DNA from 2 places in the Streptomyces sp. HUAS MG56 genome. Region 2 is predicted to be linked to the other one. Evidence: riboswitches for the same ligand, from Rfam matches in the RefSeq annotation. Region 2 holds a riboswitch; the other holds the start of a gene.

Region 1 (14,846 bases), 4.3 Mb from region 2:
GCTCGGCTCGTCGGCGTACCCCTCTTCCTGTGGTTGATCCTCAGGCCCGAGTTCGGGGGCCCCAAGAGTGATGGCTGGGCTCTCCTCGTGCTTGCCTTCAGCGGGATCAGTGACTATCTCGACGGGAAGCTCGCGCGGCGCTGGAACCAGATCAGCAGCCTCGGCCGGCTTCTCGACCCTGCTGCCGACCGGCTCTATGTCCTTTCCACCCTGCTCGGTCTCACCTGGCGCGGCATCCTGCCGCTCTGGTTGACCGGGCTGCTGCTGGCGAGGGAGCTGATTCTCCTGGTGATGGTGGGTATCCTTCGCCGGCACGGGTATCCGCCGCCGCAGGTGAACTTCCTCGGGAAGGCAGCAACCTTCAACCTGATGTACGCGTTCCCGTTGTTGCTCCTCAGCGACGGCAACACATGGATCGCGTCACTCGCTGCCATTTTCGGATGGGCGTTCGCCGGGTGGGGTACAACGCTCTACTGGTGGGCAGGAGTGCTCTACGTGGTACAGGTCCGCTGTTTGGTCCGGGCGGACACCATGGCCGATTGAGCTCGGCGATTGTCCTGACGTTATGTCGCGATGGCCCGCAGTGGAAAAGTGCGGGACAATCAGGACGGGTGAAGTCGGCTAGACCGTCATCTCTTGCGAGGAGGACGCTTCCGACATGAAGGCCGTCGTGATGGCCGGGGGCGAAGGCACACGCCTGCGCCCCATGACCTCTAGCATGCCCAAGCCGCTCCTGCCCGTGGCCAATCGCCCGATCATGGAGCATGTGCTACGGCTGCTCAAAAGGCACGGGCTCACCGAGACCGTTGTTACCGTCCAGTTCCTGGCATCGCTCGTCAAGAACTACTTCGGCGACGGTGAAGAGCTCGGAATGGAGCTCACCTATGCCAATGAGGAGAAGCCACTCGGTACCGCCGGAAGCGTCAAGAACGCCGAAGAGGCGTTGAAGGACGATGCCTTCCTCGTCATCTCCGGCGATGCCCTGACCGACTTCGACCTCACCGAGTTGATCAATTTCCACAAGGAGAAGGGTGCACTCGTCACGGTCTGTCTGACCCGTGTGCCCAATCCGCTGGAGTTCGGCATCACCATTGTCGACGAGGAAGGCCAGGTCGAGCGTTTCCTGGAGAAGCCGACCTGGGGTCAGGTCTTCTCCGACACGGTCAACACGGGCATTTATGTCATGGAGCCCGAAGTCTTCGGATACGTCGAACCGGATGTTCCGGTCGACTGGTCAGGTGACGTCTTTCCGCAGCTGATGAAGGAAGGCAAGCCGGTCTACGGCTATGTCGCGGAGGGCTACTGGGAGGACGTCGGCACCCATGAGAGCTATGTGAAGGCCCAGGCCGACGTACTTGAGGGCAAGGTCCACGTCGACATCGACGGGTTCGAGATCTCGCCCGGTGTGTGGGTGGCGGAAGGCGCCGAAGTGCATCCCGACGCCGTACTGCGCGGGCCGTTGTACATCGGCGACTACGCGAAGGTGGAGGCCGGCGCGGAGATCCGGGAGCACACCGTCGTCGGATCGAACGTCGTCGTCAAGAGCGGTGCCTTTCTGCACCGGGCCGTCGTGCACGACAACGTGTATGTCGGTCAGCACAGCAATCTGCGCGGCTGTGTCGTCGGGAAGAACACCGACATCATGCGCGCCGCCCGGATCGAGGACGGCGCCGTCATCGGTGACGAGTGCCTGATCGGTGAGGAATCGATCGTTCAGGGCAACGTCCGCGTCTATCCGTTCAAGACCATCGAGGCCGGCGCGTTCGTCAACACCTCGGTCATCTGGGAGTCCAGAGGGCAGGCCAATCTGTTCGGCGCCCGTGGGGTGTCCGGCATTCTGAACGTCGAGATCACGCCCGAGCTGGCGGTGCGGCTCGCCGGGGCGTACGCGACGACCCTGAAGAAGGGCTCGACCGTCACCACGGCCCGCGACCACTCCCGGGGTGCCCGTGCGCTGAAGCGGGCGGTCATCTCCGCGTTGCAGGCCAGCGCCATCGACGTACGCGACCTGGAGAACGTGCCGCTGCCCGTGGCCCGGCAGCAGACCGCGCGCGGCAGTGCCGGCGGCATCATGATCCGGACCTCGCCGGGCGTGCCGGACTCGGTCGACATCATGTTCTTCGACGGGCAGGGCGCCGATCTGTCGCAGGGCGGCCAGCGCAAGCTGGACCGGGTGTTCGCACGGCAGGAGTACCGGCGGGCGTTCCCCGGCGAGATCGGTGACCTGTACTTCCCGGCCAGCGTCTTCGACTCGTACACAGGCACGGTCCTGCGGAACGTCGACACGACCGGCATCGCCGACTCCGGTCTGAAGGTCGTCGTGGACGCGGCCAACGGCAGCGCCGGACTGGTGCTGCCCAGCCTGCTCGGCAAGCTCGGCGTGGATTCGCTGACGATCAATCCGGGGCTGGACGAGTCGCGGCCCACCGAGACCACCGAGATGCGGCGGGGCGGGCTGGTGCGGCTCGGCGAGATAGTGGCCTCCTCGGGTGCCGCCTTCGGCGTGCGGTTCGACCCGGTCGGCGAGCGGTTGTCGCTCGTGGACGAGAAGGGCCGGATCATCGAGGACGACCGGGCGCTGCTGGTGATGCTCGACCTGGTGGCCGCGGAGCGGCGCAGCGGGCGGGTGGCGCTGCCGGTGACCACGACCCGGATCGCCGAGCAGGTGGCCGCCTATCACGGCACGCAGGTCGAGTGGACCACGACCTCGCCCGACGATCTCACGCGCGTGGGGCGTGAAGAAGGGACGATCTTCGGCGGTGACGGCAAGGGCGGGTTCATCGTCCCCGAGTTCAGCGGCGTGTTCGACGGTACGGCGGCCTTCGTCCGGCTGATCGGGCTCGTCGCGCGGACGCAGCTCACGCTCAGCCAGATCGACGCGCGGATCCCGCGGGCCCATGTGCTCAAGCGGGACCTGGCCACGCCGTGGGCCGTCAAGGGTCTGGTCATGCGGCGGGTGGTCGAGGCGGCAGGGGATCGCTTTGTCGACACGACCGACGGCGTGCGGGTCGTGGAGACCGACGGGCGCTGGGTGATGGTGTTGCCCGACCCGGCCGAGGCGGTCACCCATCTGTGGGCGGAGGGGCCCGACGACGCCTCCGCACAGGCCCTGCTCGACGAGTGGTCGGCCGTCGTGGACAGCGCCGGCCGGTAGGGCACCGCGGGGCGGCCGGAAGGGGCGCGACACACCGCGCCGTACGGGAAGGCCCACGCACACGCGCGTGCCGGACAGATGTCCCCCAGGGGGCCTGTCCGGCACGTCGGTGGGGCCATTCGGAGGTATCGCCCGCGACATGCGACGATGTGCGGCATGCCGCAGCAACCCCCCGTTCGGAGCAGCCCTGCGCGGCCGCAGCGCCCGGACGCCTCCATGTCGTTGATCACCAATGTCATGGACCACAGCCTCGACGACGGATACGCCGAGGCCGCAGCCCGGAAGAAGTCCGCGGGCGAGGGCGGGCTGCCCAAGACGCTCCGGGCGAAGCTCGGTCTCGCGGGCGGTCTCGTCCTCGCGGCGCTGGTCGTGACCCTCGGTGCGGCGCAGGCGCAGGGGGCGGCACCCGTGGTGGCCAAGGAGCACCAGGAGCTGATCGACCGCATCGACAGCGAGACCGCGAACGCGGACAAGCTGGAGCACACCGTGGACACGCTGCGCGACGACGTCAGCGCCCGTCAGCGGGCGGCGCTGAAGTCGAGCGGCGGCAGCGGGCCGGCGGATCTGGTGGGCGTCCTGTCGGGTGCGACCGAGGTGCACGGGCCGGGCGTCAAGCTCGTCGTGAACGACGCCAAGGAGGCCAGCTCCGGCGGTGACGGGACCAATCCGCGGGAGACCTCGGGCTTCTCCGACAGCGGCCGGGTGCGCGACCGTGACATGCAGCGCGTGGTCAACGGGCTGTGGGCGTCCGGGGCCGAGGCCGTCTCCATCAACGGACAGCGGCTGACGGCCCTGTCCGCGATCAGGGCCGCGGGAGACGCGATACTGGTCGACAACCGGCCGCTGGTGCCGCCGTACACGGTGCTGGCCGTGGGGGACGGGGAACGGCTGAGCACCGGGTTCCAGAACAGTGCCGACGGGCTGTATCTGCACGCCCTGGAGGAGAACTTCGGCATCCGCGCCACCATTTCCACCCAGGGTGACGTACGGTTGCCCGCCGCACCGAGTGTGATCGTCCGTACCGCACAGCCGAGCACCGAGAAGACTGAGAAGGGCACATCGTGATCGCCGTACTGGGCCTCGTCGTGGGAGTCGTGGCCGGCCTGTTGGTCCACCCGGAGGTTCCGGCGATCGTCGAGCCTTATCTGCCGATCGCCGTCGTCGCGGCGCTGGACGCCGTCTTCGGCGGTCTGCGGGCCATGCTCGACGGGATCTTCGACGACAAGGTCTTCGTGGTGTCGTTCCTGTCGAACGTGGTCGTCGCCGCCTTGATCGTGTTCCTGGGTGACAAGTTGGGCGTGGGCGCGCAGCTGTCCACGGGTGTCGTCGTGGTCCTCGGCATCCGGATCTTCTCCAACGCCGCCGCGATCCGGCGTCACGTGTTCCGGGCGTGAGACCGATGAGCGAGCCGAACGAGCAGCCGGAGAACCAGCCGGAGAACAGGCTGCGCAAGGAACTGCCGGCCGAGGTGCCGCCGCCGGCACCCGAGTCCGGGGCGACGTCCGGCGAGCCGCCGCAGGAGTCGCTGACCGGGCGGCAACGGCTGGTCAAGGGGCTGTGGCCGCCGCGTTTCACCCGGGCCCAACTCATCGTCGCCCTGCTGCTGTTCGGGCTCGGCTTCGGGCTGGCCGTGCAGGTGGCCTCCAACAGTGACACCGACAGCGCGCTCCGCGGCGCGCGACAGGAAGATCTTGTGCGCATCCTCGATGAACTGGATTCGCGTACGCAGCGTCTTGAGGACGAGAAGCAGGGACTCGAAAAGCAGCGCCAGGAGCTCCAGAACAGCTCCGACCAGGCTGCGGAGGCCCGCAAGCAGACGGCCGAGAAGGAGAGGCAACTCGGCATTCTGGCGGGCACCGTGGCGGCGCAGGGTCCCGGCATCACGATGACGGTCGAGGACACGAAGGGGGCGGTCAAGGCGGACATGCTGCTCGACGCCGTCCAGGAGCTGCGTGCGGCCGGCGCGGAGGCGATCCAGCTGAACGGGGTCCGTGTGGTGGCGAACACGTACTTCGCGGATTCCGGCAGCGGCGTGAGCGTCGACGGGAACAAGATCAACGCCCCCTATCGTTTTACGGTCATCGGCAAGCCGCAAGATCTGGAACCCGCGCTGAACATCCCGGGAGGAGTGGTGCAGACGCTGGAGAAGGAGCAGGCCACGGTCACGGTGGAGCGCTCGGACAAGATCGTCGTGGACGCCTTGCGACAGACGAAGCGGCCTGACTACGCTCGGTCGTCCTCGTAGTGAACCGGCGGTGCATGCGGGACGTCCGGCAGGGGCATGAGGTTGCGGGGGGTCGACGCATCGAAGGGGTGGTGCGTGGTGGAAACTGTCTGGTGGATACGGACGTTGTGAGGATGTCCGGCTCGGCCGGTGTAGGCAATCAGGGTTCGTCCTGCCCCACGGGCGGGTCTGTTTCGGTCAAGGGGAATCGCCCGTGAAGTTGTTTGCGAAGTTGTTCGGCAAGAGTGCGCGAGAGGGTGGCGACAACGCGACCGCTCGCCATCGCGCCCAGCCCGACGCGGAGGGTCAGCGGCCGCTGTTCCGGGACCAGGTGGCTGGTCCGGGCGGTGACATTTCCGGAGGCCAGGGCGGGGCGTCGGTTGACCCTGCCCAGTCCGGCGGCATAGGTTTCGGACAACCGTCAACCTCAGGTACGGGTGGAGGGTTCGCCTCTGGTCCGTACGCGTCCAACGCCCCGGCGGGGCAGCCGCGGCAGGAGGATCCGTCCATGTCGGCCCTGGTGTGTTCGAGGTGCGGTAACCGCAATGCGGACAGCGCCCGCTTCTGTTCCAACTGCGGTGCGCCGCTGCGCCCCGGAGCCGTGCCGGAGCGCGCCTCCGAGACGACGTCAACGATCTCGATCTCCGGTCTTGAGGCGTACGACGCCGAGGTGACCGGCCAGACGCAGGTCCCGACGCTGTCGCCCGAGGCGCAGGCCGCGGTGGACGCGCTGCCGTTCGGCTCGGCGCTGCTGGTGGTGCGCCGGGGGCCGAACTCGGGCAGCCGCTTCCTGCTGGACGCCGACCTCACCACGGCCGGCCGTCATCCGCAGAGCGACATCTTCCTCGACGACGTGACGGTCTCGCGTCGGCACGTGGAGTTCCGTCGCCAGCCGGACGGCTCGTTCACCGTCGCCGACGTGGGCAGCCTCAACGGCACGTACGTCAACCGCGAGCCGATCGACCAGGTCGCTCTGTCGAACGGTGACGAGGTGCAGATCGGCAAGTACCGGCTGGTGTTCTACGCGAGCCGGAACCAGGGCATCTGACCCGCCCCCGGACCGGCGTCCGGGGGGACCCCAGGGAAGGTCCATGCTTCAAACACCGAGCGGCGGTGCCGGAAGCGGTACCGCCGCCAGGGACAGTGGGCTGATGAGCATCGGCACGGTGCTGAACGCGCTGCGCGACGAGTTCCCCGAAGTCACCATCTCCAAGATCCGCTTCCTGGAGTCCGAGGGGCTCATCGAGCCGCAGCGGACCGCTTCGGGGTACCGCAAGTTCAGCGCCGGAGACGTCGAGCGCCTGGCGCACGTCCTGCGGATGCAGCGGGACCACTATCTGCCGCTCAAGGTGATCCGCGAGCACCTGGACGCCATGGAGCGCGGCGAGGCCGTCCCGCTGCCCGTCGTGGGGCGCCAGCGCACGCCGGAGGACCTTCAGGAGCGGTCGGCGGTGCCCACGGTCGCTCGAATCGGCCGGGCCGAGCTGCTGGCGGCGGCGGACATCGACGAGGCCGAGCTCCAGGAGTGGGAGTCGTACGGGCTCATCGCTCCGCTGGCCGACGGGGCGTACGACGCCGAGGCGGTCACCGTGGCCGGGCTGGTGGCCGAACTGGGCCGGTTCGGGATCGAGCCGCGTCACCTGCGGGTGATGAAGGGCGCCGCCGACCGCGAGGCCGGTCTCGTCGACCAGGTGGTTGCCCCGCTCAAGCGCCACCGCAACCCGCAGACCAGGGCACTTGCCGAAGCCCGTACGAAGGAGCTGGCGGCGCTCACGGTGAAGCTGCACGCGGCTCTGGTGAAGAGCGCTCTCGGTGTGAGCCTGCCCTGAGAGCGGCGGGTGGGCCGGGGGTCCGCCGGAGTCCGGATCGGGCACCTGTTCCCGGCCCGACTACCCAAACGTCCCGGGCACGGCCTAGGGTTGCTGTGTGAACGAGCTCGATGTCGTAGGTGTCCGGGTCGAAATGCCCTCCAACCAACCGATCGTGCTCCTGCGCGAAGTGGGGGGCGACCGTTACCTCCCCATCTGGATCGGGCCGGGGGAGGCTACGGCGATCGCCTTCGCCCAGCAGGGCATGGCTCCCGCCCGACCGCTGACGCACGACCTGTTCAAGGACGTGCTGGAGGCCGTCGGCCAGGAGCTGACCGAAGTACGCATCACCGACCTGCGGGAAGGCGTCTTCTACGCGGAGCTCGTCTTCGCCAGCGGGGTCGAGGTCAGCGCCCGCCCCTCCGACGCCATAGCGCTGGCCCTGCGCACCGGTACGCCGATCTACGGCAGCGACACGGTGCTGGACGACGCGGGCATCGCCATCCCGGACGAGCAGGAGGACGAGGTGGAGAAGTTCCGTGAGTTCCTCGACCAGATCTCGCCCGAGGACTTCGGCACCAGCAGCCAGTGATCACAAGCCGTCGGTGAGCGCGCCCGCCCGGTGAGCACCGGGTGCGGCGGGCCCGTGCGGGCGGTGGGGCCGGGCATGTGCCACCGGCCAATGAGGGCGTCCTACGGCCCCCCGCGAGCGCATTCGGCTAGCCTTTCCCCGCGGTGGGGCACGGGAAACCACTCTTAGGGTGATTATCACTCGGCGTGCCGAGTGTGGCGATCGTTGACGCGCCCCTGGTGACTGCCTACCGTCGAGAAGGCAGGTCAAGGACGGAGGTCGGCGTGAGAACGAGCGGCGACGGTACGGCTGGGGGTGCCCCCGGACGCGGGTTCGGGGAGAGCGGTCCGTACCCTCCCCCGAGTTCACAGCTGCGTTCGAACAGGGGGTGCCTCCCATCGAGCAGCGCGGTCGACCCCGCTCCGCAGCGGCCGACGGTGGTACCGGACGGCGGAGGGGCAGCGTCCATGACGTCCGAACAGATCGGTTACCGCGGGCCCACCGCGTGTGCGGCCGCGGGCATCACCTATCGACAGCTCGACTACTGGGCCCGCACCGGCCTGGTCGAGCCGAGCGTGCGGCCCGCCTACGGGTCCGGCACCCAGCGGTTGTACAGCTTCCGGGACGTGGTCGTCCTGAAGATCGTGAAGCGGTTCCTGGACACCGGGGTCTCGCTCCAGAACATCCGCTCGGCCGTCCAGCACCTCAGAGAACGCGGTTTCCGCGACCTGGAGCGGTTGACCCTGATGAGCGACGGCGCGACGGTGTACGAGTGCACCTCGCCGGACGAGGTCCACGCCCTGCTCCAGGGCGGTCAGGGCATCTTCGGGATCGCCGTCGGCGTGGTGTGGCGGGACGTGGAAAGCGCGCTCTCCCAGCTGCACGGCGAGCGCATCGACACGGGCGAGACCCTCGTCGGGCACAACCCCGCGGACGAGCTGGCGCGCCGCCGCAACCGAGCGGTCTGAACGCCGGGTCCCTCGCCGTCCGACAGCGGGGATCCGTCGCCGTCCGCTAGCCGGTGCCCGCCGGCATCCGGCGCGATGCCGCACGGTGGGCGTCCCGTACCGCGGCATTGTCAGTGCCGTGGTGCAGCATCGGAGATGTGAGACACGCGCCGACCATCCTGCATCTCGACATGGATGCCTTCTACGCCTCGGTGGAGCAGGCATCCAAGCCGAGCCTGCGCGGGAAGGCGGTCGTGGTGGGCGGGCTCGGACCGCGCGGTGTGGTGGCCACCGCGTCGTACGAGGCACGGATCTTCGGGGTCCATTCGGCGATGCCCATGGGCCAGGCCCGGCGGCTGGCGCCCAACGCCGCGTATCTCGTGCCGCGCTTCGGGGTGTACCGGGCGATCAGCGAGCAGGTGATGGCGCTGCTGCGGGAGCTGTCGCCGCTGGTGGAGCCGCTCAGTCTGGACGAGGCGTTCGTGGATCTGGAGGCGGGCGGGACGGCCTGGGACGAGGAGTCGGCGCGGCTGGCCGGGAACAGGCTGCGCGCGGACATCCGGGCGGTCACGGGGCTGACCGGCTCGGTGGGGCTCGCCGCGTCCAAGATGCTCGCGAAGATCGCCTCCGAGCAGGCCAAGCCGGACGGCCTGCTGGTCATCGAGCCGGGGACCGAGCGGGCACTGCTCGGGCCGATGCCGGTGCGGACCCTGCCGGGCGTGGGCCCCGCGACCGGGGACCATCTGCGCCGGGCCGGGATCACCACGGTCGAGGAGCTGGCCGAGGCGGGTGAGGACGAGTTGGTCCGGCTGCTCGGCAAGGCGCACGGGCACGCGTTGTACGCGATGGCGCTGGCCCGTGACGACCGGCCCGTGGTGGCCGAGCGTGAGGCGAAGTCGGTGTCGGTCGAGGACACCTACGACGTGGACATCCATGACCGGCTGCGGATCGGCATGGAGGTGCAGCGGCTCGCGGACCGGTGCGTGGGGCGGCTGCGGGGGGCCGGGCTGTCGGGGCGGACCATCGTGCTGAAGGTGCGGCGGTACGACTTCTCGACGCTGACCCGTTCGGAGACGCTCAGGGGGCCCACGGACGATCCGGCGGTGGTCCGGGAGGCGGCGGCCCGGCTGCTGGACTCCGTGGACACCACGGGCGGGGTGCGGCTGCTCGGCGTGGGCGTCTCCGGGCTCGCCGACTACACGCAGGAGGACCTGTTCGCCCAGGCCATGGACGCGCGGGCGGCGGAGACGCCGGAGGAGGTCGTGGCCGAGGCCGTGGTGGAGCGGCCGGAGCCGGTCGAGCGGCACTGGCGGGCCGGGCAGGACGTGCACCATGTCGCGTACGGGCCCGGGTGGGTGCAGGGGAGCGGGCTGGGGCGGGTGACGGTGCGGTTCGAGACGCCGCAGTCCCCTCCGGGGCGGGTGCGGACGTTCTTCGTCGACGACCCCGCGCTGGAGGCCGCGGAGCCGCTGCCGCTGGTGCCGGATCCGCAGGAGGAGGAGCTCCGGCGCGACCACCCTGCCGAGGCCTAGCTAGGGGGTGTCGCTTGGATCAGGCCGGCCGTGAGGAACGGCCGCCTGCCGGCCGAGCCGAGCGGGGTCGTGGGGGAGTCGGTGATCGATGACAATGCCGCAGATGGGCGTGCCAGGGCCCGCGACGCCGGCATGATCCGAACGACACCCCCTGGCGGGGTGCGCCGGCCTCAGGCCTCCTCCGACCCGGCCAGCTTGCCGAAGTCCCGGTCGGGGAGCGTGGGAGGCAGGGCCGTGTCGAGGCCGTAGTGGTGGTAGAGCTGGAGTTCCTGTTCGGGGGAGAGATGGCGGCCCACGCCGAAGTCCGGGGCGTCCTTGATGAGGGCGCGGTCGAAGGGGACGCGGAGGGTGCCCTCGACGAGTTCGCTCGGTTCCAGCGGGACGAACGCGTCACGGGAGAACAGGCCGGTGCGTATGGCCGCCCACTCGGGTATGCCGGTCGCGTCGTCCAGGTACACCTCGTCGACGGTGCCGATCTTGGCGCCGCTGCGGTCGAACGCCTTGCGGCCGATCAGGTTGCGCGGATCGATGTCGGTCTGCACGGTCGCTCTCCCTCCACATGGTCACAACTCATCCGTAACCACTACAAAAGAGCAGATTCGCGGAGGCGGCCACTCGAGGGCTCGGGCGTTGACCTCGCTGGTAGTCTGACAACGGCTGCTGAACCCGTGCGGGAGAGTCCTCCGATCACCTCGGAGGCGCCGAAGGAGCAAATCCTCCCCGGAATCTCTCAGGCTCACGTACCGCACGGACGAGGTCACTCTGGAAAGCAGGGCGGTTGTCGACGGCTTCCGCTCTCACCGACGGTGAAAGCCGGGCCTCTCGGGCGCCCGGTGAAGCTCTCAGGTTGAGATGACAGAGGGGGAGGCCGTCGGGGCACCGCACCGTGGTGCCCTTCGAAGGTCGCGTCAGACCAGGAGGCCTCCGCAATGACCGCCCACCGCATGCCGCTCTCCGACCTCGAAGCGGGTATTCCCTTCGAACAGCGCCACATCGGGCCCGACCAGGAGGCGCGGGCCAAGATGCTCGCGCAGGTCGGCTACGGCTCGCTGGACGAGCTGACCGCCGCCGCGGTCCCCGACGTGATCAAGAACGCCGACGCCCTCGACCTGCCGGGCGCCCGCACCGAGGCCGAGGTGCTCGCCGAGCTGCGCGCGCTCGCGGACCGCAACCAGGTGCTCGGCTCGATGATCGGCCTGGGGTACTACGGGACGTTCACCCCGCCCGTCATCCTGCGCAACGTCATGGAGAACCCCGCCTGGTACACGGCGTACACGCCCTACCAGCCGGAGATCTCCCAGGGTCGGCTGGAGGCCCTGCTGAACTTCCAGACCATGGTCGCCGACCTGACCGGGCTGCCGACCTCCGGTGCCTCCCTGCTGGACGAGGGCACGGCGGCCGCCGAGGCCATGGCGCTGTCCCGGCGCATGGGCAAGAACAAGAAGGGTCTGTTCCTGGTCGACGCGGACGTGCTGCCGCAGACCATCGCCGTCATCGAGACCCGCTCCGAACCGACCGGTGTCGAGGTCGTCGTCGCCGACCTCAGCGAGGGCATCCCGGCCGACATCGCCGCGCGCGAGATCAACGGCGTACTGATCCAGTACCCGGGCGCCTCCGGTGCCGTACGCGACATCAGGCCGGTCATCGACCAGGCGCACGAGCTGGGCGCCCTCGTCACCGTCGCCGCCGACCTGCTCGCGCTGACCCTGCTGGCCTCGCCGGGTGAGCTGGGCGCGGACATCGCGGTCGGCACCACCCAGCGGTTCGGCGTGCCGATGGGCTTCGGCGGTCCGCACGCCGGTTACATGGCCGTGCAGGAGAAGTTCGCGCGCAGCCTGCCCGGCCGGCTCGTGGGCGTCTCCGTCGACGCCGACGGCAACAAGGCCTACCGGCTCGCGCTCCAGACCCGTGAGCAGCACATCCGCCGTGAGAAGGCCACCAGCAACATCTGCACCGCGCAGGTGCTGCTCGCCGTCATGGCCGGCATGTACGCCGTCTACCACGGCCCGGAGGGGCTGCGGATCATCGCCCGGCGGACGCACCGGTACGCCACGCTTCTCGCCGAGGGCCTGCGGGCCGGCGGTGTCGAGGTCGTCCACGGTGCCTTCTTCGACACCGTCACCGCGCGCGTGCCCGGCAAGGCCGCCGAGGTCGTCGCCGCCGCCCGGGAGAACGGCGTGAACCTGCGCCCGGTCGACGCCGACCACGTCTCCGTGGCCTGCGACGAGACCACCGACCGGGACCGGCTGGGCGTGGTCCTCGCGGCCTTCGGCGTCGCGGGCGACATAGCGGCGCTCGACGCGACCGCCGCGGACGCCCTGCCCGAGGCGCTGCTGCGCGGCGACGACTACCTCACCCACCCGGTCTTCCACCAGCACCGCTCCGAGACCGCGATGCTGCGCTACCTGCGCAAGCTCGCCGACCGCGACTACGCGCTCGACCGCGGCATGATCCCGCTGGGCTCCTGCACCATGAAGCTCAACGCGACCACCGAGATGGAGCCGGTCACCTGGCCCGAGTTCGGCGGGCTGCACCCCTTCGCGCCGGCCGAGCAGGCGCAGGGCTTCCTCACCCTCATCCGCGAGCTGGAGGAACGTCTCGCCGAGGTCACCGGCTACGACAAGGTCTCCCTCCAGCCGAACGCCGGCTCCCAGGGTGAGCTGGCCGGTCTGCTCGCCGTACGCGGCTACCACCGCGCCAATGGCGACGAGCAGCGCACCGTCTGCCTGATCCCGTCCTCCGCGCACGGCACCAACGCGGCCAGCGCCGTGATGGCCGGCATGAAGGTCGTCGTCGTCAAGACCGCTGAGGACGGCGAGATCGACGTCGAGGACCTGCGCGCCAAGATCGAGCAGCACCGCGCCGAGCTGGCGGTGCTGATGATCACCTACCCGTCGACGCACGGCGTCTTCGAGGAGCACGTCGCCGACATCTGTGCCCGGGTGCACGAGGCGGGCGGCCAGGTGTACGTCGACGGCGCGAACCTCAACGCGCTGGTCGGCCTCGCCAAGCCGGGCCACTTCGGCGGTGACGTCTCGCATCTGAACCTGCACAAGACCTTCTGCATCCCGCACGGCGGCGGCGGTCCAGGCGTCGGCCCGGTCGCGGTCCGCTCGCACCTCGCGCCGTACCTGCCGAACCACCCGCTCCAGCCCGCGGCCGGCCCCGAGACGGGCGTCGGCCCGGTCTCGGCCGCCCCCTGGGGCTCCGCGGGCATCCTGCCCATCTCCTGGGCGTACGTCCGCCTGATGGGCGGCGAGGGTCTCAAGCGGGCCACGCAGGTCGCCGTGCTGTCGGCGAACTATGTCGCCAAGCGCCTGGAGCCGCACTACCCCGTGCTCTACACCGGCCCCGGCGGCCTGGTCGCGCACGAGTGCATCATCGACCTGCGTCCCCTGACCAAGGCGACCGGCGTCAGCGTGGACGACGTCGCCAAGCGGCTCATCGACTACGGCTTCCACGCGCCCACCATGTCCTTCCCGGTGGCCGGCACGCTCATGATCGAGCCGACCGAGTCCGAGGACCTCGCCGAGCTGGACCGGTTCTGCGACGCGATGATCGCCATCCGCGCGGAGATCGAGAAGGTCGGCGCGGACGAGTGGCCGGCGGAGGACAACCCGCTGCGGAACGCCCCGCACACCGCCGCCGCGCTCGGCGGCGACTGGGCGCACGCCTACAGCCGCGAGGAGGCCGTCTTCCCGGCCGGTGTCTCCGCCGCCGACAAGTACTGGCCGCCGGTGCGCCGGATCGACCAGGCCTTCGGCGACCGCAACCTGGTCTGCTCCTGCCCGCCGCCGGACGCGTACGAGGACTGACACCTCTCGCCCGCCGGCACGGCGGCGGGCGGTGACATCGAGGGCCCCGCCCGGATTCCCGGGCGGGGCCCTCGCCGTGTCACCCGCCGTGTCACTCCGTCGCGAGGGCCACCTCGGTCGCCTTGATCAGAGCGACCACGTCGGAGCCCACGAAGAGGCCGAGGTCCTCGACCGCGTCCTTGGTGATCGCCGCGGTCAGTTCGCCGCCGTCGACGGTGATCCGGACGGTCGCCATGACGGCACCGGTGACGAGGCCGGTGACCGCGCCGGGCAGCTGGTTGCGGATCGACAGGCCCTCGACCCGGCCGCTGGCGAGGGAGACCTCGGTCGATTTCACGAGGGCGCGTACGGGCGAGCCGGGGGCGAGGGCGAGTTCCTCGGCGGCCTCCAGGGTGATCGCCGCGGTGAGGTGCTGCCCGCCGCCGAGGCGGACCTTCACGGCGGCCATCGCCTCGCCCGACCGGACCTCGGTGACGGCGCCGGGCAGCTGATTGCGGATGCTCAGGGTCATGGGCACCCACGGTAGGGCGCGCGGTCACCTAAGCCGGGTATGCGTGCGTCTGCGTCGCTTTGACCGTCGCCCAGACAGCGGCGCCCGGGTGTAGATCCAGCTCGGCCGCGGCGACCGTGGTGAGGTCGGCCGCGAGCGGGAGTTCGCCGACGAGGCCGGCGCGGATCTGGTCGCCGTGCGTCTCCAGGCCCTCGACCTCGCAGCGCCACAGGTTCCGGGCGCTCGCGCCGGTCGGCCGGTCCCGGAACAGGGTGACGGCGCTCGGCGGGAACGCCACGAAGACG
Region 2 (14,846 bases):
CTGCTCCGGCTCAAGCAGTGGGAGTTCGCGGCGGCGCAGGCGTGTTTCGAGGAGGCGCAGGAGGTCCTGCGCCGGATCGGCCCGGGGCAGGACGGATGGGCGGACGTGCCGCGCGCCACGGCCCTGCTGGCCCACCACATCGGCCGCGCCCAGACCAGGCAGCGTCAATTCCCGGCCGCCGTCGCCCGGTTGAACGACGCCCTCGCCCGGTTCCGCCGACTGCCGGGCGGCGGCGACACCTACAACGCGGGCCGCGTCTACATGAGTCTGGGTGACGCGCACCTCGACGCCGGCGACGCGGAGCAGGCGCGTGTCTGCCTGGACGCGGCCGTCACGGCGATGACCGAGGCGGGCGCCGGGCTTCAGCTGGCCGACGCCCTGGAGGCACGCGCCCGCTGCCACGGCCTGGCGGGACGCCCGGAGCAGGAGGCGGAGGACCTGCGCACCGCCGCCGCACGCTACGAGGCCAACGAGGACCAGCTCGGCCTGACCCGTGTCCGGGCCCGCCTGACGGAACTGACGGCCTGAGCCCCGAGCCGCGCGGCCCGGCGACGCGGAGGCCCGGATCCCGGATCCGGCTCACGGTGCTCCCCGGCCGAGGGGCGCCACGGTGACGCGGTGTGCCGCCCCGCCCGTGCGGACGGTGATCGCGGGCAGGGCGTCGGCCAGGGTCCGGCCGTCGGTGAGCCAGGCGTGGAGCGCGGAGGCGTAGGCGGCGGGATCGCACAGGTCGGCCCGTCCGTCGGGGCCCGCGGTGGCGGCCAGCCGCACGAGGTCGCCCGCGCGGGTGCGGACGACGCAGCGGTCCGGCCCGTCGACGTAGGCGGCCAGTCCGCAGTACGGGTAGCGGTCGAGCGCCTCCGCCGTCCAGGCGGCCGGCGGCCCGAGCCGCGGGTCGTCCCCTGCCGCGTACCGTACGACGACGTCGGCGACGCGCAGCCGGCCGGCCTCCCGGGTCTCCTCGTCGACCACCGTGTGCGCGCAGTCCCAGCGCATGTCCGGGGCGTCCGACGGGTCGGGCCCGGCACCGGCGACGGCGTACCGGGCGACGCGGACCTGCGGCGGATCCGTGCCGAGGCCGCCCGAGAGCACGCGGACCGGGGCGGTACGACGGGCGGGCAGGTACGGCGGCAGCGGCAGCGGGTCGAGCAGCGCCGGGTGCCCCTCGGGCTCGGCCAGCTCCATGAGGCCGTAGAACAGGCGCCGCAGCAGGGCGGCCGACTCTCCCGGTGCCGAACTGGTCTGCTCCGCGAGCTCCTTGTACCGGGCGGGATCGTGCGCGGCGACGGTGTCCTCGATCTGGGCGCGCAGGCTGCCCCGGCGCACGAGGCGCGCAGCCGTACGGCCGAGGGCGGCGACCGGGGAGAGCGGGTCGAGGTCCTGCTGGGGGAACGCGCCGAGGAGGACGGGGATGCCGAGGGAGGCGGCGTAGTAGGTGACGCTGGAGTGGTCGCCGAGGACGCAGTCGGCGGCGATCAGGGCCTGGCGCCAGCCGTCGAGGGGGTCGATCGCGTCGAGGCCGGCCCGCCGGGCGTTGTCCAGCCAGGCGCGGACCTGGCCGGGCCCGTGGCCGTACCAGATGTTCGGATGCAGGACCGCGACGGTCCGGTAGTCGTCGGCGGGCAGTTCCGCCGCGAGGCGGGACAGCAGCCAGGGCAGCAGGTCGTCCGCCGCCGGCTCGGCGGCTCCGCCGAAGAGGGAGCGGGCCGCCCAGGTGGAGCTGACGACGATCAGCCGCTGACCGGGGCCGACGCCCAACGCCCGGCGGTAGAGGGCGCGTTGGGGGAGTGCGGCGAGGATGCGGTCGTAGCAGGGGTCACCGGCGAGGACCGCCGTGGGCGCCGCCTCGGGACAGGCCGAGCGCAGCCGGTCCAGCTGTTCCGGGTGGGAGAGGACGGTGGCGTCGGCGAGGGGACTCCCGTCGGCGAGGAGCCAGTCGGGCGACAGCCCGAAGACCGGTGTTGTCCGGTGTTGTCCGGTGTTGTCCGGTGTTGCGAGCCTCTTATTGTACCCCACCCCGTGCGACAGCACGGCCAACTTGGCCTGTACGGCGGCCAGTTCACCGCCGTAGCTGGCGGACACGGCCAGGTCGAACGGGGTCTCCTTGGCCTGCTCCCACGGCAGGACCGGCAGCCCCGCCCGCGCCAGCAGCTCGGGCACCCCGGCCAGGAACGGGGACGAGCCCGTGCAGGTGGCGAACATCTGCACGCGCAGGTCGCCGGAGAACAGCGGGAGGACGTCCAGCAGACGCGTCGCCGACGTCACGTTGTGCACGACGAACAGGACCCGGCGGCAGCCGACCCGGGTGACCCAGCGCTCCGCGTCCGCCCCCACCGGCACCCGCACCCGTATCCGCGCCGCCCCGTCCGTCACTCCACCCGCTGCCGCCCCACCCGTCACGCGGTTTACCTCAGCACTCGATGATGTTCACCGCAAGTCCGCCCCGCGCCGTCTCCTTGTACTTCACGGACATGTCCGCGCCGGTGTCCTTCATGGTCTTGATGACCTTGTCCAGGGACACCTTGTGGGAGCCGTCGCCGCGCATCGCCATCTTGGCCGCCGTGACCGCCTTCACCGCGGCCATGCCGTTGCGCTCGATGCACGGGATCTGGACCAGGCCGCCGACCGGGTCGCAGGTCAGGCCGAGGTTGTGCTCCATGCCGATCTCGGCCGCGTTCTCGACCTGCTCCGGGCTGCCGCCGAGCACCTCCGCCAGCGCGCCCGCGGCCATGGAGCAGGCGGAGCCGACCTCGCCCTGGCAGCCGACCTCGGCGCCGGAGATGGAGGCGTTCTCCTTGAAGAGCATGCCGATCGCGCCGGCGGCGAGGAGGAAGCGGACCACGCCGTCCTCGTCGGCGCCCGGGACGAAGTCGATGTAGTAGTGCAGCACCGCCGGGATGATGCCCGCCGCGCCGTTGGTCGGGGCGGTCACGACCCGGCCGCCGGCCGCGTTCTCCTCGTTCACGGCCATCGCGTAGAGCGTGATCCACTCCATCGCGTGCGCCAACGGGTCGCCCTCGGCGCGCAGTTGGCGGGCGGAGACGGCCGCGCGGCGGCGGACCTTGAGGCCGCCGGGCAGGATGCCCTCGCGGGACATGCCGCGCCCGACGCACTCGCGCATCACCCGCCATATCTCCAGCAGACCCGCGCGGATCTCGTCCTCGGTCCGCCAGGCCCGCTCGTTCTCCAGCATCAGGGAGGAGATCGACAGGCCGGTCTCCTTCGTGAGGCGGAGGAGTTCGTCGCCGGTGCGGAAGGGGTACTTCAGGACCGCGTCGTCCAGCACGATCCGGTCCGCGCCGACCGCGTCCTCGTCCACGACGAAGCCGCCGCCGACCGAGTAGTACGTCTTCGACAGGAGCTCCGCGCCCTCGGCGTCGTAGGCCCACATCGTCATGCCGTTGGCGTGGTACGGCAGGGCCTTGCGGCGGTGCAGGACCAGGTCGTCGTCGAAGGAGAACGGGATCTCGTGCTCGCCGAGCAGGCTCAGCCGGCCCGCCGCCTTGATCGCCGTCACCCGGTCGTCGGCCGACTCCACGTCCACCGTGCGCGGCGAGGCGCCCTCCAGGCCGAGCAGCACCGCCTTCGGCGTGCCGTGGCCGTGGCCGGTCGCGCCGAGCGAGCCGTACAGCTCGCAGCGCAGCGAGGCGACCGAGGACAGCACGTCCTCGTTGCGCAGCCGGCGGGCGAACATGCGCGCCGCGCGCATCGGGCCGACCGTGTGGGAGCTGGACGGGCCGATGCCGATCGAGAACAGGTCGAAGACCGAGATGGCCACGGACGACTCCTCAAGACGGGGTGGAGCGAAAACGGTGGTACAGGATGGCGGGCACCGCACACGCCGGTACGCGGGTACGTACTCCAGTGTGCGCGGTGCCCTGCAAAAGGTGTCTTACTTGTTCAGACCCGGGTACAGCGGGTGCTTGTCGGCGAGCGCCTGCACGCGCGCCTTCAGGGCCTGAGCGTCGTAGGACGGCTTGAGTGCCTCCGCGATCACGTCGGCGACCTCGGCGAAGTCCTCGGCCGTGAAGCCGCGGGTCGCGAGGGCGGGCGTGCCGATCCGCAGGCCCGAGGTGACCATCGGGGGGCGCGGGTCGTTCGGGACCGCGTTGCGGTTGACCGTGATGCCGACCTCGTGGAGCCGGTCCTCGGCCTGCTGGCCGTCCAGCTCGGACGCGCGCAGGTCGACGAGGATCAGGTGCACGTCCGTACCGCCGGAGAGCACGTTCACCCCGGCCTCGCGGGCGTCCGCCGCGGTCAGGCGCTCGGCGAGGATGCGGGCACCCTCCACCGTACGGCGCTGGCGCTCCTTGAAGTCCTCCGAGGCGGCGACCTTGAAGGACACCGCCTTGGCCGCGATCACGTGCTCCAGGGGGCCGCCCTGGAAGCCCGGGAAGACCGAGGAGTTCAGCTTCTTCGCGAAGTCCTTCTTGGCGAGGATGATGCCGCCGCGCGGGCCGCCGAGCGTCTTGTGGGTGGTCGAGGTGACCACGTCCGCGTGCTCGACCGGGTTCGGGTGCAGCCCGGCCGCGACCAGACCGGCGAAGTGCGCCATGTCGACCCACAGGTACGCCTCGACCTCGTCGGCGATCCGGCGGAACTCGGCGAAGTCCAGCTGACGCGGGTACGCCGACCAGCCGGCGATGATCACCTTCGGGCGGTGCTCCTTGGCGAGCTTCTCCAGCTCGGCCATGTCGACCAGACCGGTCTGCGGGTCCACGTGGTAGGCGACCACGTTGAACTGCTTGCCGGAGAAGTTCAGGCGCATGCCGTGGGTCAGGTGGCCGCCGTGCGCCAGGTCCAGGCCGAGGATGGTGTCCCCGGGCTGGGCGAGGGCGAACAGGGCCGCCTGGTTGGCGGAGGCGCCGGAGTGGGGCTGGACGTTGGCGTACTCGGCGCCGAACAGCTCCTTGACCCGGTCGATGGCGATCTGCTCGGCGACGTCGACGTGCTCGCAGCCGCCGTAGTAGCGGCGGCCGGGGTAGCCCTCGGCGTACTTGTTGGTGAGGACCGAGCCCTGTGCCTCCATCACCGCGAGCGGCGCGAAGTTCTCGGAGGCGATCATCTCCAGCGTGGACTGCTGGCGGCCGAGTTCCGCGTCGACCGCGGCGGCGATCTCCGGGTCCAGCTCGTGCAGGGGAGTGTTCAGGACAGTCATACGGTCAGGACTCCTCGCCGGCGCTGAAGGCCGTGTACTCGTCGGCGCTCATCAGGTCCGCCGGCTCGGCCGAGACGCGGACCTTGAAGAGCCAGCCGCCCTCGAAGGGGGCCGAGTTCACCAGCGCCGGGTCGTCGACGACGTCCTGGTTGGCCTCGACGACCTCACCGGTGACCGGGGAGTACAGGTCGGAGACCGACTTGGTCGACTCCAGTTCGCCGCAGGAGTCACCCGCGGTCACGGTGGCGCCGACCTCGGGGAGCTGGGCGTAGACCACATCGCCGAGCGCGTTGGCCGCGAACTCGGTGATGCCGACCGTCGCGACGCCGTCCTCGGCGGGCGACAGCCACTCGTGCTCCTTGCTGTAGCGCAGCTGCTGGGGGTTCTTCATGGCCTGAATTCTCCTGTACGCGCGGGAGTGCTGATGAAGGGGGGACTGCGGAAACCGCTGGTGAGCGGGCAACTGTGCGCAGGGTCACGTACCCGCCACGGAATCGGGCCCGCGGGGGACGCGACCGCGCCCAGTCTCTACTTCTGGCGCTTGTAGAACGGCAGTGCCACGACCTCGTACGGCTCGTGGCTGCCGCGGATGTCCACGCCGACGCCCTCGGCGCCGGGCGCCGCGTGGGCCGCGTCGACGTAGGCCATGGCGATCGGCTTGCCCAGGGTGGGGGAGGGGGCGCCGGAGGTGACCTCGCCGATCACCCGGCCGCCGGCGACGACGGCGTACCCGGCGCGCGGGACGCGGCGGCCCTCGGCGATCAGCCCGACGAGCACCCGCGGAGGCTCGGACGCGGCGCGCTCGGCGGCCCGCGTGAGCGCCTCGCGCCCGACGAAGTCGCCGTCCTTCTCGAACTTGACCACACGGCCGAGACCGGCGTCGAAGGGGGTGAGCGAGGTGCTCAGCTCGTGCCCGTACAGCGGCATGCCCGCCTCCAGGCGCAGGGTGTCGCGGCAGGACAGGCCGCACGGCACCAGGCCGACACCCTCGCCCGCCTCGGTCAGCGCCTGCCACAGCTCGACCGCGTGCTCGGGCTTCACGAACAGCTCGAAGCCGTCCTCGCCGGTGTAGCCGGTGCGGGCGATCAGGGCGGGGACGCCGGCGACCGTGCCGGGCAGGCCGGCGTAGTACTTCAGGCCGTCCAGGTCGGCGTCGGTGAGCGACTTCAGGATGCCGGGGGACTCCGGGCCCTGGACGGCGATCAGCGCGTAGGCGTCCCGGTCGTCGCGGACCTCGGCGTCGAAGCCCGCGGCGCGCTCGGTGAGGGCGTCCAGCACCACCTGGGCGTTGGAGGCGTTGGCCACGACCAGGTACTCGGTCTCGGCGAGCCGGTAGACGATCAGGTCGTCCAGGATGCCGCCGTCGGCCCGGCAGATCATGGTGTAGCGGGCGCGGCCGACACCGACGGAGGCGATGTTGCCGACCAGGGCGAAGTTCAGCAGGGCGGCGGCCTCGGCGCCGGTCACCGTGATCTCGCCCATGTGGGAGAGGTCGAACAGGCCGGCCCGGGTCCGCACCGCGACGTGCTCGTCGCGCTCGGAGCCGTAGCGCAGGGGCATGTCCCAGCCGGCGAAGTCGGTCATCGTCGCACCGAGCGAGCGATGGAGCTCGTCCAGCGCGGTATGGCGCAGCTCAGTGGGTTCGGTACTGCTCATCGGTCGGTCGTCTCCCAGGACAGCGGAACGGGCGAGGAACGTTCCTCCCCATCTGTCATCGGAACCTGAGAGGTTCGCCACGACCGCCACGGGGACGATCACGGCTTGCACCGTGGGTGGAGCCACTGCCGGCAGCGGCCCGCTTTTCAGATGTGCCTCGCCCGCGCGGTAACGGGGCCTGAGAGATTCAAGGGAGGGACTTGCTCCTTCGGCGCCCCAGCGCAGCGGCTGGGGACTCTCCCGCGCGGATTCAAGCGGCCGGTATGCAGTTGGCGGCCACATCATTGCACGCCGAGCGGGCTTTTGTAACCGGCCTGTGGCAGCACGCGGACCGTACTGCCGACCTCGGTCCATTACCTTCTCTTTACGTTTCACGGGCAGAGCTGTTACTGAACCGACAGGGGAGGACCGACACGGTGAACAGGACCCCGGTGTACGCCACCGTCACCAGCGGCGTCGCGGTGCCGAAGCAGCGCCGCGCCCCGGCCCCGGTCGTCCGGGACCTGCGCGACCGGGCCGGCCGCGGCCCGCACGCCCTGCTCTTCCGCGCCGAGGACCTGGTGGTGATCACGGGACTGCCCGGCAGCGGCAAGTCCACGCTGATGCGCCGCGCGGTCCCCGGCCGCCGGATCGACTCCCAGGACACCCGCGACCGCTGGGCCGCCCGCCTGCCCGGCTTCCTCCCCTACGCGCTCTACCGCCCCCTGGTCCGCCTCGCCCACTACGCGCGCCTGCGCCGCGCCCTGCGCACCGGCGAGGGCGTCGTCGTGCACGACTGCGGCACCCGGAGCTGGGTGCGCGGCTGGCTCGCCCGCGAGGCCCGCCGCCGCGGCGGCACCCTGCACCTGCTCCTGCTGGACGTCACCCCCGGCACGGCCCGCGAGGGCCAGCGCGAGCGCGGCCGGGGCGTCTCCCGCTACGCCTTCACCCGCCACCGCCGTACGACGGCCCGGCTGCTCGCCGCCGTCGAGCGGGGCGCGCTGCCGGCGGGCGTCGGCTCGGCGACCCTGCTGGACCGCCCCGCGGCGGACGCCCTGCGCCGGATCGCGTTCCCACGGTGAGGGGACGGTCACAGCAACCCGCTAGCCTTCATGGTCACAGCAGTGGTTCCCAGCAGGCGGTAGGCAGATGGACTTCCCGGCGGACATTCCCGCGGACTTCCCGGCACAGGCGCACCCCCACCCGCACGGCGGTTGGCCCGGCAACGAGTTGGAGGAGGTGCTCGCGGCCTCCCTCGGCGTGCCCACCGCGGCCGGCCGGATCATCGAGGTCCTCGGCCGCAGCTTCCTGTGGATCCCGCTGCCCAACGGCGGCGGCCCGGGCAGCGGCCCGCTGGACCTGCCCACGCTGGAGATCGACGGCCAGGCCTACGTGCCCGTCTTCAGCTCGGAGGAGCAGCTGCGCCAGGCGGCCGGCTCCCACATGGGGTACACCATCGCCCCGGCCGTCGAGTTCGCCCGGGGCCTGCCCGCGCAGGTCGGCATCGCGGTGAACCCGGACGCGCTGGTCGGCATCCCGCTCCCGCCGGCCGCCGTGGCCGAGCTGTGCCGCGCCGGCCGTACCCCCCTCGACGGCCCGGACACCGGCGGCCGGGTCCGCCTCTTCGAGCCCGACTGGCAGGACGACCCGGTCGACTTCCTCGCCGCCGCGTCCGCCGAGTTCGCCGAGACCGGCGTGGTCCGCACCGCCCGCCGCTGCCTGGCCGCCGTCGAGACGGACGACCCGGTGATGTTCGTGGGCGTGGAGCTCTCCCGGTGGGAGGGCGACCTGCGCACCCTCCCGATGGAGGCCCTGGGCCGCGCCCTGGGCAGGATCCCGGTCGCCTGGCCGGTCAGCCTGGTCCTCCTGGACGTCACGGACGACCCGGTGGCGGAATGGCTGCGGGGGAATGTCAGGCCCTTCTATCAGTACGGCCACTGAAGGCGCCCCAAGGGGGCGCGGGACTGTGTCCGATATGCGGCTCCGCCGCGCGGGCGCGAGAAACCGCAACGCACCCGCACCCGCGAACGAACCCGAAGCGGCACCCCGGCAGGCGCTTAAGCTGTCTCCACACACGGGGCACGGAAAACAGAAGGGCACGACAAGGTGAGCGCGAGCCACAGCGGCGGCCTCGGTAGCGTCGAACACACGCTGCGCCAGGTCACGCCCGGACGCTACGACGCCTACGAGGCCCTGCTGCGTGCCCTCGCCACCCCCTCCTCCGGCCAGATCTGGATGCTGCTGTGGCACGGCCAGGCCGGCTCCCCGGACGCCCAGTACGGGACGATGGAGGTCGACGGCCTCCCCTACGCCCCCTGCGTCACCTCCGCCCAGGAACTGTCGGCCAGCGGCTGGAACCGCTCCTACGAGGTCGTGGACGGGCTCGACGTGGCCCGCACCCTCTACCCGGACCACTACGGCCTGTGGGTCAACCCGCACGCCCCGGGCGGCGGCGTCGGCATCCCCTGGCTGGACCTGCGCCGCATCGCCACGGGCCTGGACCGCCAGCCCGCCGGCCCGCTCCGGGTCGACGAACCCGGCATCGAGGTCCCGCAGTTCTACGCCCTGCTCGCGCAGAACGCCCACCGCACCCCGGCCCTGCGCTCCCTGCGCCGCGCCTGGGTGCAGCCCGCGCTCGGGGCGCCGTACCTCGTGATCGGCCTGGACGTGTACGACACCTCCCCGGCCGCGGTCGACTCGGTGCGCGCGATGATGCAGCAGTCCGTCGGCGCGGTCCCCGAGGGCCTGCCGGTGTCGACGGTCGCGATGACCGACGACTACGACCCGGTCGTGATGTGGATGCGGGCCAACGCCCGCCCGTTCTACGACCGCGACGCCCACGCCGCCGTACCCCCGGCGCACCCCCAGCCCCAGCCGCAGCTCCAGTCACCGCCCCAGCCGCAGGCCCCTGCTCCCGGCTACGGCTATCCGCCGGTGCCCGGCGGCTACTGACCCCGCCGCCGACCTCGCCGTACGGCCGCCAACCCGCCCCGGGCGACCTCCGCTCACCGTCCGCTTGCTGCGACTAACTGTCCGCATAACAGGAAACGCCTGCTTGCATCACGGTTACGCATCCATTCGCTGCCAAGGCTGGCGGCTTGTCGCGCGGGCATTGAAGACTCCCCCTTCAAGGGGCTCGCCCCTGTGTGTACGACGGACTGAATGATGCCGCTACCAGCGGCAAGTGCGGGCCGGTTACCACCGGTTGAGAGGGGTCCCAGCCTAATGACGGCACCATTGCACGAGCCGGCCGCGGAAGCGGCGCCCGGTGCGGCCGAGGAAGCGGCGGTCGCCGCCGCGGACGCGAAGGCCGTTCAGGGCCGCTCCCTGGGACGGATCGCCTGGGAGCGCCTGAAGCGGGACAAACTCGCCCTGGCGGGCGGCGTCGTGGTGCTGCTCCTCATCGTGATCGCGCTGCTCGCGCCCGTCATCACGAGCCTGGTCGGCCAGGACCCGGACGTCTACCACCAGGACCTGATCGACCCGCTGTTCAGCACCCCCAAGGGCTCACTGGGCGGCATCGGCGGTGACCACCTGCTCGGCGTGGAGCCGGTCAACGGCCGCGACATCTTCGCCCGCATCCTCTACGGCGCGCAGATCTCGCTTCTCGTCGGCTTCCTGTCCGCCGTGGTCGCCGTCATCCTGGGCACGGTCCTCGGCGTCCTGGCGGGCTTCTTCGGCGGCTGGGTGGACTCCCTGATCAGCCGGGTCATGGACGGCCTGCTCGCCTTCCCGCAGCTGCTGTTCATCATCGCGCTGGTCTCCGTCATGCCCAACCAGATGCTGGGACTCACCGGCACGGGCGTGCGGGTGTTCGTGATGATCCTGGTCATCGGTTTCTTCGGCTGGCCGTACATCGGCCGGGTGGTCCGCGGCCAGACGCTCTCGCTGCGTGAGCGCGAGTACGTCGAGGCGGCCCGCTCGCTCGGCGCCGGGCAGTTCTACATCCTCTTCAAGGAGCTGCTGCCCAACCTCGTCGCGCCCATCATCGTGTACACGACGATGATGATCCCCACGAACATCCTCACCGAGGCGGCGCTCAGCTTCCTGGGCGTGGGCGTCAAGCCGCCCACGTCCTCCTGGGGGCAGATGCTGTCGAGTGCGATCGACTACTACGACTCGGACCCCATGTACATGGTGATCCCGGGCGTGGCGATCTTCATCACGGTTCTTGCCTTCAACCTCTTCGGCGACGGCGTGCGGGACGCGCTCGACCCGAAGGGCTCCCGCTGAAGTGCCGTACCCCAAGCATCCCGTGAGCTCAGCCACGGGGTCTCTCATCAATTCCGGAGGATCCGAGATCGTGACTACCCAACGCACCTCAGGGCGGCGCAAGCAGGCCCTTGCCGCTGCCGCAGTGGTCGCCGGGCTGCTGACCACGGCGGCGTGTGGCGGAGGCAACGGCAGCTCGAAGAACGGCGCGGCCGGCTTCGACGCGGCGAACAACAAGGTTGCCCAGGCCGACCAGGTCAAGAAGGGCGGCACCCTGAAGTTCGTGAGCACGCAGGACGCCGACTCGTGGGACACCACGCGCGGCTACTACGGCTTCATGTGGGACTTCTCCCGCTACTACAGCCGTCAGCTGCTCACCTACAAGACGGAGCCGGGTGCCGAGGGCGCGAAGCTCACCCCGGACCTCGCCACCGACGCGGGCAAGGTCTCGGCCGACGGCAAGACCTACACCTTCACGCTGCGTGACGGGATCACCTGGGAGGACGGCAAGGCCATCACCTCCCAGGACATCAAGTACGGCATCGAGCGCTCCTGGGCGCAGGACGTGCTGTCCGGCGGTCCGGTCTACCTCCAGCAGATGCTGGACCCGAACAACACCTACAAGGGTCCGTACAAGGACACCTCGAAGGACCACCTGGGCCTGAAGGCGATCGACACGCCGGACGCGAAGACGATCGTCTTCCACCTGCCGACGGCCAACTCGGACTTCCTCCAGGTGCTGGCGATGACCACGGCCTCGCCGGTCCGCCAGGACATGGACACCAAGTCCAAGTACGGCCTGCACCCGTTCTCCTCCGGCCCGTACAAGTTCCAGTCGTACAGCCCGGGCAAGAACCTGGTCCTGGTCCGCAACACCAACTGGAAGGCGTCCTCGGACCCGGTCCGCAAGGCGTACCCGGACAAGATCACCCTGGACATCTCCACCAACCAGGCCGACTCGGACCAGCGCCTGATCGACGGCGACTACGACATCGACGCCTCGCAGACCGGCCTTGGCCCGCAGGGCCGCCAGATCGCCCTGAAGCAGCACAAGGACAACCTGGACAACCCGGTCTCCGGCTTCATCCGCTACGCGGTCTTCCCGCAGAGCGTCAAGCCGTTCGACAACCTCCACTGCCGCAAGGCCGTGATCTACGCCGCCGACCACGTGTCGCTGCAGACCGCCCGCGGTGGCCCGATCGCCGGTGGTGACATCGGCACCAACATGCTCCCGCCGTCGGTCGCCGGTGGCGAGGGCCAGAAGTACGACCCGTACCAGATCTCCGGTGCCAACAAGAACGGCAACGTCAACCTGGCCAAGCAGGAGCTCAAGGCCTGCGGTCAGCCGAACGGCTTCTCGACCACCATCGCCGTCCGCAACAACAAGGCGCAGGAAGTCGCCACCGCCGAGTCCCTGCAGGCCGCGCTGAAGAAGGTCGGCATCAACGCCGACATCTACCAGTACGACGGCTCGCAGAGCCCGGGCATCATCGGCTCCCCGTCGAACGTCGAGAAGAAGAAGCTCGGCATCATCATCATGGGCTGGGGTCCGGACTTCCCGACCGTCCAGGGCTACGGCATCCCGCTGTGGGACAGCAAGTACATCCTGCAGAGCGGTAACAACAACTACGCCCTGATCAAGGACAAGACGATCGACGGGCTCTTCGACCAGTACACCACCACGCTGGACGAGGCGAAGAAGACGCAGATCTCCACGGAGATCAACCACAAGGTGATGGAGGGCGCGTACTACCTGCCCTTCACCTTCGAGCGGCTGCTCAACATCCGCTCCTCGCGTCTGGGCAACGTGTACACGACGAACGCGTACAGCGGTTACTACGACTTCGTCAACCTCGGCCTGAAGTCCACGAAGTAGTCCCGGCACACCCGCCGAACGGCACGAAAGGCAGGTGAAGGCCGGCGCGGCGAGCCGCGGGCCCTCCGGAAGATCTCCGGGGGCCCGCGGTCCGCGGCGGGCCGTTAGCTGTGCTCGCTTACCTCATCAGGCGGCTGTTCGCCGCCGTAGTGATGCTGGTGGTCATCATCCTGGTGGTCTTCAGCATCTTCTTCCTCGTCCCCAAGTGGGCGGGCGTGGACATCGCCACGAGCTTCGTGGGCAAGCAGGCGGACCCGCACGCCGTCGAGGCGGTGCGCGAGAAGCTGGGTCTGAGCGATCCGATCTACTCGCAGGTCTGGCACTTCTTCAAGGGCATATTCGTGGGCCGCACCTACGCGGCCGGCGGCGATGTCACCCACTGTGCCGCGCCGTGCTTCGGCTACTCCTTCCGCAGTGAGCAGGCCGTCTGGCCGGTGCTGACCGACCGCTTCCCGGTGACCCTGGGTCTCGCGCTCGGTGCCGCCGTGCTGTGGCTGGTCTTCGGTGTCGCCGCGGGTGTGCTCTCCGCCCTCAAGCGGGGCAGCCTGTGGGACCGCGGCGCGATGGTCGTCGCCCTCAGCGGTGTCTCGCTGCCGATCTACTTCACGGGTCTGCTCTCGCTGGCGATCTTCAGCTACGGACTGAACTGGATCAACGGCCAGTACGTCTCGATCAGCGACAGCTTCTCCGGCTGGCTGGGCGGCATGATCCTGCCCTGGATCACCCTCGCCTTCCTGTACGCGGCGATGTACGCCCGTATCACCAGGGCCACCATGCTGGAGATCCTCGGTGAGGACTACATCCGCACCGCCCGCGCCAAGGGCCTCAAGGAGCAGGTCGTCATCGGCAAGCACGCCATGCGCTCGACGATGACCCCGATCCTGACCATGCTCGGCATGGACCTCGGCGCCCTGATCGGCGGCGCGATCCTCACCGAGACCACGTTCAGCATCCCCGGCCTCGGCCAGGCCGTGCTGACCGCCATCAAGAACCAGGATCTGCCGATCATCCTGGGCGTCACCCTGATCACCTCCCTCGCGGTGCTCATCGCCAACCTCGCGGTCGATGTGCTGTACGCCGTGATCGACCCCCGAGTGAGGCTCGCATGACCGAACTCAGCAAGACCGGAGCAGCCGTGGGCGAGCCCACGGAGGCCTCGCCCGCGCCGACCTCCTTCCTCGAAGTGCGCGACCTGAAGGTGCACTTCCCGACCGACGACGGTCTGGTGAAGTCCGTCGACGGCCTCAGCTTCCAGCTGGAGAAGGGCAAGACCCTCGGCATCGTGGGCGAGTCGGGCTCCGGCAAGTCCGTGACCTCGCTCGGCATCATGGGCCTGCACACCGCCGGCCAGTACGGCAAGCGCAAGGCGCAGATCTCCGGCGAGATCTGGCTGAACGGCACCGAGCTGCTGTCCGCCGACCCCGACCACGTGCGCAAGCTGCGCGGCCGCGACATGGCGATGATCTTCCAGGATCCGCTGTCGGCGCTGCACCCGTACTACACGATCGGCGCGCAGATCGTGGAGGCGTACCGGATCCACCACGACGTCGACAAGAAGACCGCGAAGAAGCGCGCGGTCGAGATGCTCGACCGGGTGGGCATCCCGCAGCCGGACAAGCGGGTGAACAGCTACCCGCACGAGTTCTCCGGCGGTATGCGCCAGCGCGCCATGATCGCCATGTCGCTGGTGAACAACCCCGAGCTGCTCATCGCGGACGAGCCGACCACCGCGCTCGACGTGACGGTCCAGGCGCAGATCCTGGACCTGATCCGCGATCTGCAGAAGGAGTTCGGCTCCGCGGTCATCATCATCACCCACGACCTGGGCGTCGTCGCCGAACTGGCCGACGACATCCTGGTGATGTACGGCGGCCGCTGCGTGGAGCGCGGTCCGGCCGAGAAGGTGTTCTACGAGCCCCGCCACCCCTACACCTGGGGTCTGCTCGGTTCGATGCCGCGTCTGGA

The links. Region 2 has a riboswitch for glycine ahead of gcvT (glycine cleavage system aminomethyltransferase GcvT). Riboswitches for the same ligand answer to the same signal wherever they lie in the genome.
Region 1: it holds a riboswitch for glycine, as region 2 does, so the genes downstream of both, gcvP (aminomethyl-transferring glycine dehydrogenase) here and gcvT (glycine cleavage system aminomethyltransferase GcvT) in region 2, are expected to answer to the same signal.

The regions. Positions count from the first base shown of each region.
Region 1 is NZ_CM178722.1:2,623,750-2,638,595, reverse strand. It holds gene clsA (cardiolipin synthase ClsA) at 1-543, shown strand, start outside; gene AC4OXY_RS12635 (sugar phosphate nucleotidyltransferase) at 659-3,154, shown strand; gene AC4OXY_RS12630 (DUF881 domain-containing protein) at 3,311-4,219, shown strand; gene AC4OXY_RS12625 (small basic family protein) at 4,216-4,548, shown strand; gene AC4OXY_RS12620 (DUF881 domain-containing protein) at 4,554-5,399, shown strand; gene AC4OXY_RS12615 (double zinc ribbon and FHA domain-containing protein) at 5,593-6,426, shown strand; gene ftsR (transcriptional regulator FtsR) at 6,470-7,207, shown strand; gene AC4OXY_RS12605 (bifunctional nuclease family protein) at 7,305-7,778, shown strand; gene AC4OXY_RS12600 (MerR family transcriptional regulator) at 8,042-8,725, shown strand; gene AC4OXY_RS12595 (DNA polymerase IV) at 8,863-10,236, shown strand; gene AC4OXY_RS12590 (PRC-barrel domain-containing protein) at 10,407-10,778, opposite strand; glycine riboswitch at 10,898-10,992, shown strand; gene gcvP (aminomethyl-transferring glycine dehydrogenase) at 11,166-14,051, shown strand; gene AC4OXY_RS12580 (TOBE domain-containing protein) at 14,143-14,562, opposite strand; gene AC4OXY_RS12575 (ABC transporter ATP-binding protein) at 14,591-14,846, opposite strand, start outside.
Region 2 is NZ_CM178722.1:6,928,393-6,943,238, forward strand. It holds gene AC4OXY_RS32755 (XRE family transcriptional regulator) at 1-528, shown strand, start outside; gene AC4OXY_RS32760 (hypothetical protein) at 580-2,400, opposite strand; gene AC4OXY_RS32765 (L-serine ammonia-lyase) at 2,411-3,778, opposite strand; gene glyA (serine hydroxymethyltransferase) at 3,893-5,158, opposite strand; gene gcvH (glycine cleavage system protein GcvH) at 5,163-5,549, opposite strand; gene gcvT (glycine cleavage system aminomethyltransferase GcvT) at 5,687-6,814, opposite strand; glycine riboswitch at 6,857-6,970, opposite strand; glycine riboswitch at 6,971-7,067, opposite strand; gene AC4OXY_RS32785 (AAA family ATPase) at 7,231-7,875, shown strand; gene AC4OXY_RS32790 (enhanced serine sensitivity protein SseB) at 7,943-8,734, shown strand; gene AC4OXY_RS32795 (enhanced serine sensitivity protein SseB C-terminal domain-containing protein) at 8,900-9,745, shown strand; gene AC4OXY_RS32800 (ABC transporter permease) at 10,019-11,026, shown strand; gene AC4OXY_RS32805 (ABC transporter substrate-binding protein) at 11,097-12,881, shown strand; gene AC4OXY_RS32810 (ABC transporter permease) at 12,992-13,990, shown strand; gene AC4OXY_RS32815 (ABC transporter ATP-binding protein) at 13,987-14,846, shown strand, end outside.